4 regions of the Serratia symbiotica genome follow, and region 1 is predicted to be linked to each of the others. Evidence: predicted binding sites of a transcription regulator. Region 1 holds the regulator's gene; each other region holds the start of a gene.
What was found. Region 1 encodes PurR, which represses purine synthesis genes. Its sites were predicted from a motif close to CANGCAAACGTTTGCNTG; they were not measured.

Region 1 (3,259 bases):
AGTTGGTGATGTTGACATGCGCTTAATTCTTATACTTTCCATGCTGCTACTTACACAACTCTTCTTCAATCTAGCGCATGCTGTACCGCAGGCGCGTACTACCACCGAGCAGCGCAAAAGTCACGCTGCTAATGAAGCGCAACCAGATGACCCCCAGAAAAGAAAAGCGGTGAAAGTCAGAAAAAAAGTAAAAGTTAGCGCTAGGTTACCGTTGAAGGCCAAAACCCAGAAAATAGCCAAAACTGTTAAAGTAGTCCCACCGAGAAAGGGTGACAAAAAGCGCTATGACCACCAACGTCAACCCGGTATTTCCAAAACTATACACCCACACGATGTAAAACCATTGAAGCTCAGCCTGGCACATAAAAAACGTTATCAGCATGCCAAACAGACGGCGATGGCCAAGCTGATGGGCCAAATGGGCAAGCCTTATCACTGGGGGGGCAGTTCACCCCATACCGGCTTTGATTGCAGTGGTCTAATTTACTACGCTTATAAAGATGTGGTGAAAATCAAGATGCCACGCACCACCAAAGAAATGTACCAATTACGCCATGCTGCGCCAATCAAGAAAAGCGAACTGGAAAGCGGTGATCTGGTGTTCTTTCGCATTCACAATCACAACGTAGCCGATCATGTCGGGGTCTATCTCGGCAATGGCAAATTTATACAGTCACCGCGATCCGGTGAAGAGATCCGCATCAGCCAACTCAACAACGACTATTGGCAGAATCACTACATCGGTGCACGCCGGGTAGTCACGCCACAAACCATTCGCTAACGCTGTGCATGCGTTGAAGAACCCTGGATAAGGCACAGTAACTGCGCCTTTATTTAGGTTTAATGCTAGCGGTCAGTTCAGCACAGCGGTGAAACAGAAAACAATAATCACCGCCAACACACATAACGTGGCAAGCAACGACATCTTCAGGTCAGTATCCATCACTATTCCTTCTCTGGGAGGCTTTTTCAAGGATAAAAGGCGCACAATTAATGTGCCAAATTATATTCTCACAATTCGCCAATAAAATCTTATTATCATTCCCAGTTTATAGTGCCGACTCCCTCTTCCACTTTTGCTCAATATGCGACAAAATTCGCAGTTCACAACTGCGTATCGGCATGTGTTCCCCCAGACTAAGCGCCGAAGGCCACAACTCTAAAAACTCAGTTTTCGCTTTTCTGGAGAAGGATCTACGCAGGTAAACGATTAACATTATACTTGCATATTGTAAAATGTGAGTTCAGGAGTCATTTATTATATGGCAACGATCAAAGATGTAGCCAAACGCGCTGGCGTTTCCACTACCACCGTTTCGCACGTCATCAATAAGACTCGTTTCGTCGCCGAAGAAACTCAAGCGGCCGTTTGTGCTGCAATCAAGGAGTTGCATTATTCGCCAAGCGCCGTGGCGCGCAGCCTGAAGGTCAATCACACCAAATCGATCGGCCTGCTGGCCACATCAAGTGAGGCCCCCTATTTTGCTGAAGTGATCGAAGCAGTGGAAAATAGCTGCTATAGCAAGGGCTACACGCTGATCTTGTGCAACTCGCACAATAATCTGAACAAACAACGCGCCTATCTGGCTATGCTGGCACAAAAGCGCGTCGATGGCCTGCTAATAATGTGCTCGGAATACCCAGAACAACTGTTGAGCATGCTGGAAGAATATCGCCCTATTCCCATGGTGGTGATGGATTGGGGGGCTGCACGGGGGGATTTCACTGATACCATCGTCGACAATGCCTTCGAGGGCGGTTACTTGGCTGGCCGCTATCTGATCGAGCGCGGCCACCGTGATATTGGTGCCATTCCGGGCCAACTGGTGCGCAACACCGGTGGCGGGCGTCACCAGGGTTTTCTGAAAGCCATGGAGGAAGCTAATATTAAGATGCGCAATGAGTGGATCGTTCAGGGCGACTTTGAGCCAGAATCCGGTTATCAGGCAATGCATCAAATCCTGTCACAAAAACAACGGCCAACTGCTGTATTTTGCGGTGGCGACATCATGGCGATGGGAGCCATCTGCGCCGCTGACGAACTGGGCCTACGTGTGCCGCAGGATATTTCGGTGATCGGCTATGATAACGTGCGTAATGCCAGGTACTTCACCCCGGCGCTGACCACTATCCATCAGCCGAAGGAACGCCTAGGTGAAATGGCGTTTAGCATGTTGCTGGATCGCATTATCAGTAAACGTGAGGAGTCACAGGTGATCGAAGTGCACCCGAAACTGCTTGAACGCCGTTCGGTGGCCGATGGCCCATTCATCGACTACCGCCGTTAAACACCGCCTGCTGTATGAGCAAATAGCCATCCACGATGTTCAACTGACTGCGCCAGTCGGTGTCCGTTCTTTTCTCGACACTAAAACTTGCGATCACACAATATTAACGAGAAATACCATGCGAAATTCCTTTGGCTTTATGGGTTACCTCGCTGGCCTGAGCATATTGGGTTATCTGGCCACCGACATGTACCTACCTGCCTTTAGTGCCATGCAGCAGGAATTACAGATCTCTGCCGGTGCGATCAGTGTCAGCCTGAGCGTATTTCTAGCGGGTTTCGCTTTTGCACAGCTACTGTGGGGTGCGCTTTCCGACCATCTGGGCCGCAAGCCAGTACTGCTGCTCGGCTTGGTGCTGTTCGCCTTAGGTTGCCTCGGCATGCTATGGGTACAAAATGCTGTGCAGCTATGGTTATTGCGCTTTATTCAGGCGATTGGTGCCTGCTCCGCCGCTGTTACCTGGCAGGCGCTGGTGGTTGACCGCTACCGTGAGGGCAAAGCCAGGCGCATATTCGCCACGATCATGCCGTTGGTCGCGTTATCCCCCGCGTTGGCACCGCTGATGGGTGCCTGGCTGCTGAACCAGACAAGTTGGCGCATGATCTTCGCCGTGCTATTGGGCTTCTCCATCCTGCTACTGCTACCAACATTACTGCTGAAGAAAAGCACCCGGTCAGAAAACGCAGCTGGTCAAAGCAACAGTAGTGTCAGCTTCTGGCAGTTGTTCAAATCGCCCGTGTTCAGCGGCAACGTTGCGATGTTCGCCGCCGGTTCGGCCGGATTTTTCGCCTGGCTGACCGGTTCGCCGTTTATCCTCAGCGATATGGGCTACAGCCCAAATGATATTGGCCTAAGCTATATGCCGCAAACCTTAGCTTTCCTGTTGGGGGGTTATGGCTACCGTACCACACTAAATCGCATTAAGGGTAAAACCTTGCTGCCATGGTTGTTAGTAACTTATGGCGCAAGCA
Region 2 (3,259 bases), 920 kb from region 1:
GGCGCGCTGAAGACCGTAAGCCTGCGCCTTATTGCTGAATACTGCCACGATCTTGGCACTGATCTGCCCCTGCTGGCAGGCATCAATGAGTGCCTGGAGATTGCTCCCTTGACCAGAAATCAACACCACGATCTTTTTCATCCGTTGATGACCACCTGTTGCTCGCTCGCCGATGCGGTCAGTTTACCGATCTTCCACGCATTTTCCCCTGTTGCATTTAGCAACGCGAGGGCGGCTTCCACCTCGGCTTCCGGCAGGGCAATAACCATGCCCACGCCGCAGTTGAAAGTACGATACATCTCATGGCGGCTGACGTTGCCGGCCTGCTGTAACCAATGGAATACTGCTGGCCATTGCCAACTGGCTTCGTCGATCACCGCTTGTATGCCTGCTGGCAGCACGCGCGGGATATTTTCCCAGAAACCGCCACCGGTCAGGTGGGCGATGGCGTGTACTTCGACTGTCTCGATCAGTTCCAGTACCGATTTCACGTAAATTTTGGTTGGGGCTAGCAGGTGATCCGCCAGCGTTTTGCCTGCCAGCAGGGTGGTAGCGGGGTCGGTGTTGTTGACCTCCAGGATTTTGCGCACCAATGAGTAGCCGTTGGAGTGCGGGCCGGAAGCGCCCAAGGCGATTAGGGCATCGCCGGACTGCACCAAGCTGCCGTCAATGATGTTGGATTTCTCGACCACACCTACGCAGAAGCCAGCCACATCATAGTCTGCACCGTGGTACATGCCCGGCATTTCAGCGGTTTCACCGCCCACCAACGCACAGCCAGATTGCTTGCAACCTTCGGCGATGCCCGTAACCACGCTGGCGGCGGTGTCCACGTCGAGTTTGCCGGTGGCGTAGTAATCGAGGAAGAACAGCGGCTCAGCGCCCTGAACCACCAGATCGTTCACGCACATGGCAACCAGATCGATGCCAATGGTGTCGTGGCGTTTCAGATCCATGGCCAGACGTAGCTTAGTACCTACACCATCAGTACCGGAAACCAGCACCGGTTCGCGGTATTTCTGTGGCAATGCACACAGGGCACCAAACCCGCCCAGGCCACCCATCACTTCCGGGCGACGGGTCTGTTTAACGACACCTTTGATGCGGTCTACCAATGTGTTGCCAGCATCGATATCGACACCTGCGTCTTTATAGCTGAGAGAGGTTTTATCGGTCACTGCGCGATCCCCACGGCGGTTTGCGGTTTAAAAACGGTGCTTCCGGTATTGGTGCCGGAATTAAGGCGCGGCAATTCTAACAGTGCGGGCAAACGTTTGCGAGTGGCTTGTGAGCTGGCTCTGCTTTTCATCCTTTATACTGCTATCCAAACTTCTGTTGATCACTGTTGGGCCAGGGTGAGTGGGTGTAGCCGTAAAAAGACGGTATAATTCGGCGATTTTTGGCCGTCAGCCGCCTTTATAGGAGAAAAATGATGAAGATCGTTGAGGTGAAACATCCGCTGGTAAAGCACAAAATTGGCCTGATGCGTGAGCATGACATCAGTACCAAACGCTTCCGTGAGTTGGCCGCTGAAGTGGGTAGCTTGCTAACCTATGAAGCGACCGCTGACCTGGAGACGGAGCGAGCCACCGTTGAAGGCTGGTGTGGGCCGGTTGAAGTGGATCAACTTAAAGGGAAAAAAATTACCATCGTACCCATTCTGCGCGCGGGTTTGGGCATGATTGAAGGAGTACTGGAACACCTCCCAAGTGCGCGTATCAGCGTAGTGGGTGTTTACCGCGATGAAGAAACCCTCAAACCCGTGCCTTACTTCCAAAAGCTGGCTTCTAACATTGAAGAGCGTATGGCACTGGTCGTTGACCCGATGCTGGCCACTGGCGGTTCGATGATCGCTACCCTCGATCTGCTGAAGAAAGCAGGCTGCAACAGTATCAAAGTACTGGTGCTGGTAGCGGTGCCGGAGGGTATCGCCGCGTTGGAGAAGGCGCATCCTGATGTTGAGCTGTACACCGCCCCTATCGATCAATACCTTGATGAGAAGGGCTACATTGTGCCGGGCTTGGGTGACGCGGGCGACAAGATATTTGGTACCAAATAAAATTCAGCCAGCTAAGAGCCTATCTCAATAGGCGTACATTGTTGCTGCCAGTTTGGATACCGACAGCGCGCAACAACCGGCGCGTATATGTAGTACGTGGGGATGGTGAGTACTGCCCAGGGCCAAAATGACAAATAAAATAGCTTGTCATGACTCCGAAGGGTTGTAGTGGTGTCTTTCAATATAGGCACCAATAACTTTTTCATGTATCTAAAATGAACGTGGATAACATATTGTTTTACGTGTCAGTCGCTTAATATGTTTGCGTAAATTAAGATTATGTCGCTCGATTCTCTGAGTAAACCCTTTGCGAAAAAAGGGGGGGGGGGCCTCGCTGGAGACCGGTTACAACAGGCCTCTGGTCACCCTGACGAATTCACTGGGAACTGAAAGCAGGCGTGGAAGGAAAGCTGAACCGCGATCTGAGCCTGTGGGGGAGTATAGCTCGGTAGGTGGGCAGAGAAGGCTACAACGTGGGCGTTAAATACCAGTTCTGATCCCTCTTGTCTCATCTCCTATGCGGGTAGGAAAAGGGCAGCATAAGGGGGAAGAGGGGGAGGTTTACTCTAAGGCGATTTAGAGCCTATCCCACTAGGCTATTTGAATTGACATTTTGGCCCTGGACAGTTCACTTTAGGCGGGTTTTATTGCCGGAGCGGGGAAGACGATAAACGTTAGAAAATAAAAAACCGATAATCTTGAACCTAAAAGGCGAGATTATCTGGCTCCACAAATTGGGAACATCAAAGAAAAGCAGTGGCACTCAATCAGACTGCCTCTGGCAACATAAGTTCTCAATGGTAACAAAAAAGCAAAAATATTTTTACCGCCTTTCCTGCTGCGCGCTGATCGGCTATCCGGGTATCTCCGGCCACAATACGACGATCAGCGAACCCGCCAGCGTTAATAGCACGTTAGCGATGGCGTAGGTGCCAGCATAGCCCAATGCAGGAATGTTACTACGCGCAGTATCGCTGATGATTTCCATTGCCGGTGCGCAGGTGCGAGCGCCCATGATCGCACCAAACAGCAGGGCGCGGTTCATACGCAGCACGTAGGCACCGAACAGGAAACAGAGCACCACTGGCACAAGGCTGACCAGCAACCCGGCGATCAGCATCTTACCGCCGATTGTACCCAGGCTGTGGCTGATGCCGGTACCCGCGCTCAGGCCCACGCTGGCCATAAAAATCATGAGGC
Region 3 (3,259 bases), 1.3 Mb from region 1:
CGGTAGGGCGTGGCGGCACGGTACGCACCAACAGCGGCTGGCCGAACAGATTTTCCAGTTGTTTAATGCGTTGGGATACCGCTGATTGCGTGATACAAAGCTTTTGTGCGGCGCGCTCAAAGCCGCGCTCACGGATCACCGCGTCCAGCGCTTGCAGCGTTCGATAGTCTGGGCGTTTCATCGGAAAAGATATCTCTTAAATTAAATCGATATCAGCACTATGCCACATTTTGCGCGTTGTGTAGGGGTAAAAATCGTAGGAGCAGTTTGCCGCTGGGCGGCTAAAAATGCGGCTCAAGGTAAAGAATAATGTTTCTGCCTGAGTGAACAACAGCATTTTACCCTATAATACGCACAGGTTTTTGCAGAAAGGCAAGGGATATATTATGACGCAGGATGAAATGAAAAAAGCAGTGGGTTGGGCCGCGCTGGAATACGTGATGCCGGGTACCCTTGTTGGGGTCGGCACCGGTTCTACCGCCAGCCACTTTATTGATGCGCTTGGCTCTATCAAGCACCAAATTGAAGGCGCGGTCTCTAGTTCTGATGTTTCCACCGCCAAGTTGAAAAGCCTCGGCATCCCTGTTTTCGATAGCAACGAAGTGGACTCGTTGGATATCTATGTGGATGGGGCGGATGAAATCAACAGCTATATGCAGATGATTAAAGGCGGCGGTGCGGCGCTGACGCGCGAAAAGGTGATTGCCGCCATCGCACGTAAATTTATCTGCATCGTCGATGCCAACAAGCAGGTCGATGTGCTGGGCAAATTCCCGCTGCCAGTGGAGGTGATCCCGATGGCCCGATCCTATGTGGCGCGCGAACTGGTGAAGCTGGGCGGCCTGCCAGAGTATCGTCAGAACGTGGTCACCGATAACGGCAACGTGATCCTGGACGTGCATAATCTGATCATTACCGATGCTGTGGCATTAGAGAATCAAGTTAACGACATCGCTGGCGTGGTCACCGTTGGTTTGTTCGCCAACCGTTGCGCTGATGTGGCGCTGGTCGGTACGCAGGATGGCGTGAAGGTCATCGTATAAATCCCTGCGTCTGCCGGTGTTATGCGGCCTGGGAAATCTCTTGGCCGTATCATTCCCCGATTAAAATACCTTTTCTTGAAATCGCTAAATTTGGTGATTTATATAACTTTTTTGATGTTGAATCCCTAAAATTGATGTATAAGCTTTCCCCTTTGGCACTTTATACCAAAAAATGCCGGCATGACTGTATCTTGTGCTGGTGGCCAGGCAATCGTTTGTATTGCCGCCCGCGTTATTTTTGTTATGTTGGGTAGAGCTGCTTCACCGTAGCGACTTCTGAAGTCTGAACATAGGGTTGGGTAAATGGCAAAAGTATCATTGGAGAAAGAAAAGATTAAATTCCTGTTAGTAGAAGGGGTTCATCAAAGCACGGTAGATAATTTGCGTGCTGCCGGTTATACCAACATTGAATACCATAAAGGCGCGTTAGACAGCGAATCGCTGAAGGCATCGATCCGCGATGCTCACTTCATCGGTATCCGATCGCGCACGCATCTGACCGAAGAGATTTTCGCCGTTGCCGAAAAGCTGGTGGCGGTGGGCTGTTTTTGCATCGGTACTAATCAGGTTGAATTAAAAGCGGCGACTAAACGTGGTATTCCGGTGTTTAACGCGCCATTTTCCAATACCCGATCTGTGGCCGAGATGGTTCTGGGCGAATTGCTGCTGATGTTACGCGGTATTCCCGCCGCTAACGCTAAGGCGCACCGTGGCGTGTGGCACAAATTGGCCGTGGGTGCATATGAAGCGCGTGGCAAGAAGCTGGGCATTATTGGCTACGGCCATATCGGCACCCAATTGGGCATTCTCGCAGAAGGCTTGGGTATGAAGGTGTTTTTCTACGACATTGAGAACAAGCTGCCGCTGGGCAACGCTCAGCAGGTGCATCACCTGTCTGATCTACTCAATATGAGCGACGTGGTGACGTTGCATGTGCCGGAGACCCCGTCTACCAAGAACATGATGGGGGCAGAAGAACTGGCATTGATGAAGCCGGGTGCCATCCTGATCAACGCCTCGCGAGGCACTGTGGTGGATATCCCCGCGTTGTGCAATGTGTTGGCTAGCAACCACTTGGCTGGTGCGGCGATCGACGTGTTCCCAGAAGAGCCGGCGACCAACAGCGATCCATTCAACTCGCCGCTGTGTGAGTTCGATAACGTGCTGTTGACGCCGCATATTGGCGGTTCCACCCAGGAAGCGCAGGAGAACATTGGTGATGAAGTGGCTGGCAAATTGGCTAAATACTCCGACAATGGTTCGACCCTATCGGCGGTCAATTTCCCAGAAGTGTCGCTGCCGGCGCATGGGCCAAACGCCAGCCGCCTACTGCATATTCATCAAAACCGCCCTGGTGTGCTGACGCAGATTAACCAAATCTTCGCCGAAGAAGGGGTTAACATCGCCGCGCAGTATTTGCAAACTGGCTCGGAAATCGGCTATGTGGTGATCGACATCGAAGCGGAAATTGAACGTGCCGGTATTGCGCTGCGACGCATGAAGGCTATCGAAGGCACCATCCGCACCCGTTTGCTGTTCTGATAGCGGCAGTGCGATAATGTAAAAGGCTGGGTTTATCCGGCCTTTTGCTATTCGCTGTCCGGCCACGCCCAACTGCGTGTTGGGGTCAGGATCTCCGGCAGTGGAATATCCCAGTGTTCAGTCGGTAGTTGTGCCACTTGCTGGCAGTCGTGAGCCAGCCCTATAGGGTAAGGGCCGCCGCGCCGCCAGTGGTGCAAAGTACGGTCATAAAAGCCGCCGCCCATACCCAGCCTTTGGCCGGTATCATCAAACGCCACCACCGGCGTCAGCATCACATCCAATTCGCCAAGCGGCAGCACGTCACGCAGTTCTAACTGCGGCTCCAGAATATTGAAGCGGTTGCATACCAGCGGCGTATTGGGGGTATAACGCAGGAATAACAGGTAGCCAGGGCTAAACGGGTGCAGCACTGGCAGATAAATCTGCTTGCCCGATAGCCACAGCCGTTCGATCAGCGCAGTGGTGTCAAGTTCGCCATCGAAAGGCAAAAATACCGCAATGCTGCGTGCAGCTAAAATGCGTGGGTGCACAGTTACGCGTTCGGCTATTTTTTGGGCGGAGATGTGCTGTTGCTCGGACGTAATGTCACGTCGTCGTCGACGAATTTGTTGGCGAATAGTCTGGCGTTGCTGTAAAAAATGGGATTGAAAAGGCATGATGTCGTCAGGTTTGCT
Region 4 (3,259 bases), 1.2 Mb from region 1:
TGGTATTCAGTTGGCAGCAGCGATGCCAGCTTCTGCAACGCTTGCCGTAGCGCTACTGCGTCTGGATCATTTAGATTCAGATGGCCGACCTTGCGGCCAGCGCGCACTTCTTTCTTGTACCAGTGCAGATGCACCAGCGGCAGTGCCAGCCACTGATGATTTACTGCGGTGCCGATCAGGTTGACCATCACCGCCGGGGTATTTACCACTGGCTTCGGCAGTGGCAGGCTAAGAATGGCGCGCAGATGCAGCTCAAACTGGCTGATGGAAGCCCCGTTTTGCGTCCAGTGGCCGCTGTTGTGCACACGGGGTGCCAACTCGTTAATCAGCAACTGCTTGCCGACGATAAAGCATTCCATCGCCATCACACCAACATAGTTTAGCGCGTTCATGATTGCCGCCAGCATTTGCTCGGCTTGTTGCTGCTGCGCCGGGTTGGGCTGCGGCAGCGCTACGCTGGTGCGCAGAATACCGTCTTCATGCAAATTGTGGGTGAGTGGGTAGAACACCGACTGGCCATCGTGGCCACGTGCGCCGACCAGCGATACTTCACCGCAGAAGTTGATACCCTGTTCAACGATACATTCGCCATAGGCATCAGTTGGCAAAGCATGCTGTTGGCCTGGGCGCAGACGCCACTGACCACGGCCATCGTAACCGCCGACGCGGCGCTTGACGATCGCCAGTTCACCCAGGGTTGAGAACACCTGTGGCCACTCGGCGGCGTTTGCCAGCAACTGCCAAGGTGCAGTGGGTAAGCCAAGTTGGTCAATTAGCTGTTTTTGCGCCAGACGATCGGCCAGGCGTGGGAAGATGTCACGGTTAACGAAACTGTTGTGGATCGCCAACTCGCGTGTGAGTGCGGTTTCTGACCAGCGCTCGATTTCGGCGGTGATAACGCTGTTCTGATAGGGTACGGCTTCCGGTGTGGCATCGATGCCGATGGGATAAACGCTAATGCCCAGTGGTTCGCCGGCCTGGCGCAGCATGCGCCCCAGTTGGCCGTTGCCCAGTACGCAAACCGGCTTCATGCTTCCTCCCGGGGGTCTGGGTTGTTTAGCACATCTTCGGTCTGCGCGCGACGCCAGTCTGCCAAACGCTGTGCCAACGGCGCATCGTGCAGGGACAGGATCTGTGCCGCCAGCAATCCAGCATTGGCGGCACCGGCTTTGCCGATCGCCAGAGTAGCGACTGGAATACCGCGCGGCATTTGCACGATAGAATACAGGCTGTCAATGCCGCTTAACGCGGCGCTTTGCACTGGCACACCCAGTACTGGAACCAGGGTTTTCGCCGCCAACATGCCCGGCAAGTGCGCAGCCCCCCCTGCGCCAGCGATAATCACCTCAAACCCGTTGGCGCTGGCTTGTTCGGCGAAGCTGAACAATTTGTCTGGTGTGCGATGAGCGGAAACGACTTCAGCGTGGAACCGGACATCAAGCATGGTCAGCACTTCGGCTGCAAATTGCATGGTGGCCCAGTCACTTTTCGATCCCATTACAATTGCGATTTTCACTCCAGCGTGGCTAGCTGAAGCAGTGTTGGCTCCCATGGGAAGGCTCCTGTGATGGTACAAGCGCGGCCGCAGGGGCCGAATAATGAGGACATAGAGCATACCATGGGTGCACAGTAAGGAGAACGGTTGCGTCGCTGGTTTTCGCCGTCAACAGCGCGGATTTTTACATGCGCGGTTACTCTGGAATTTAGAATGGGAATGGGATCAGTTCGACGGCGTCGGCGCTGACTTTGATCATTGAGCCTTCGACGTGCCAGGCACCCAGCACTACACGGTGGGCCTGGCTATTGTTCAGATCCAGCCGATGCATTGCTGGGCGATGGGTGTGGCCGTGGATCATCCAGTGCACGCCGTGATGCAGCATTGCCTGTTTAACCGCTTGTGGATTGACGTCCATGATAGCTTCCGGCTTACATTGGTTGGCCTGTTGGCTACGAGCGCGCATTTTAGTGGCGATTTTCAGCCGCCAGCGCAATGGCAGGGCCAGGAACAGTTTTTGGATCAGCGGATTGCGCACCTTGCGGCGGAATTGTTGGTAAGTTTGATCGTCGGTACATAGTGTATCGCCGTGCAGGAGCAGAATGTGGCGACCATACAGTTCAAGCACTGTCTCTTCCGGCAGTAGCTGCATGCCGCTGGCGCGGGCGAAACGCTCGCCCAGCAGAAAATCGCGGTTACCATGGATGAAATAACAGGGTACGCCAGCTTGTTGCAGCGCCTTTAGCGCTGCGGCGATCTCATTGTGCAATGGTTCGGGATCATCATCGCCAGTCCAGGCTTCAAACAGATCGCCGAGGATATACAGTGCATCGGCGTGGATTGCATCGCGCTGTAAAAAACCCAGAAAACCGGCAGTAATTGCCGGTTCTTGTGGACACAAGTGCAGATCTGCGATGAACAGCGTACTCATACAGTGGCGATTATTCGCTGACGGTAACGCTTTTGATCACCACATCTTCTACCGGTACGTCCTGGTGCATGCCACTATGGCCGGTTTTCACGCCTTTGATCTTGTCAACCACATCCATGCCTGCAACCACTTCACCGAATACGCAGTAACCCCAATCCTGGGTGTTTTCACTACGAAAGTTCAGGAAGTCGTTGTCTGCCACGTTGATGAAGAACTGCGCGGTAGCGGAGTGTGGATCGTTGGTGCGTGCCATGGCCAAGGTGCCGATGGTGTTTTTCAACCCGTTGTTGGCTTCGTTCTTGATGGCTGCTTGGGTGGATTTCTGGTTCATGCCAGGCTCAAATCCGCCACCCTGAATCATGAAACCATTGATAACACGATGGAAGATAGTATTGTCGTAAAAACCTGCGCGGCAGTAGTTCAAGAAATTTTCAACGGTAACCGGCGCTTTGTCAGCAAAAGTTTTGATAACAATGTCACCATAATTAGTGTGGAAAGTAACCATAGATGTAGTCCTAACAAAATGAAATGAGACGTCACAGAGCGAGTGAACATTCAGACTGACCTTATAACATATCTCCCAGATTGAGTCAGCAGCCGCTAAATGGCGTCCTGCCCGTGGAAAAATAAATTTGTTATAACATCGCTGTCTATGGCTTATTTTTATCGTTTTCTATGGGGTAGGTAGGTAAAACATGCATGATCTTGCATTAGAGCAGGCTTCAGGTTTCAATATGCTACCGGGTTAGCCCCCTGACCCTGGTTACCCTTTTTGTTATCACGCACACCACGGAATGTCCCGATGCTAAAGATTTTTAATACCCTGAGTCGTC

Region 2: a site for PurR is predicted at 1,264-1,281, ahead of purM (phosphoribosylformylglycinamidine cyclo-ligase). Genes of this name have one in related genera too.
Region 3: a site for PurR is predicted at 1,248-1,265, ahead of serA (phosphoglycerate dehydrogenase). Genes of this name have one in related genera too.
Region 4: a site for PurR is predicted at 1,632-1,649, ahead of purE (5-(carboxyamino)imidazole ribonucleotide mutase). Genes of this name have one in related genera too.

Annotation. Positions count from the first base shown of each region.
Region 1 covers NZ_CP050855.1:1,233,156-1,236,414, forward strand. The annotation lists gene SYMBAF_RS06240 (C40 family peptidase) at 17-781, shown strand; gene cydH (cytochrome bd-I oxidase subunit CydH) at 854-943, opposite strand; gene purR (HTH-type transcriptional repressor PurR) at 1,263-2,288, shown strand; gene punC (purine nucleoside transporter PunC) at 2,407-3,259, shown strand, end outside.
Region 2 covers NZ_CP050855.1:2,157,046-2,160,304, reverse strand. The annotation lists gene purN (phosphoribosylglycinamide formyltransferase) at 1-141, opposite strand, end outside; gene purM (phosphoribosylformylglycinamidine cyclo-ligase) at 138-1,178, opposite strand; gene upp (uracil phosphoribosyltransferase) at 1,433-2,059, shown strand; partial or broken gene SYMBAF_RS18705 (IS1 family transposase) at 2,207-2,368, opposite strand; gene SYMBAF_RS10850 (aspartate:alanine antiporter) at 2,913-3,259, opposite strand, start outside.
Region 3 covers NZ_CP050855.1:2,537,744-2,541,002, reverse strand. The annotation lists gene SYMBAF_RS12725 (LysR family transcriptional regulator ArgP) at 1-181, opposite strand, end outside; gene rpiA (ribose-5-phosphate isomerase RpiA) at 387-1,043, shown strand; gene serA (phosphoglycerate dehydrogenase) at 1,347-2,585, shown strand; gene SYMBAF_RS12710 (5-formyltetrahydrofolate cyclo-ligase) at 2,633-3,241, opposite strand.
Region 4 covers NZ_CP050855.1:2,481,759-2,485,017, reverse strand. The annotation lists gene purK (5-(carboxyamino)imidazole ribonucleotide synthase) at 1-1,031, opposite strand, end outside; gene purE (5-(carboxyamino)imidazole ribonucleotide mutase) at 1,028-1,552, opposite strand; gene SYMBAF_RS12450 (UDP-2,3-diacylglucosamine diphosphatase) at 1,704-2,426, opposite strand; gene ppiB (peptidylprolyl isomerase B) at 2,437-2,931, opposite strand; gene cysS (cysteine--tRNA ligase) at 3,229-3,259, shown strand, end outside.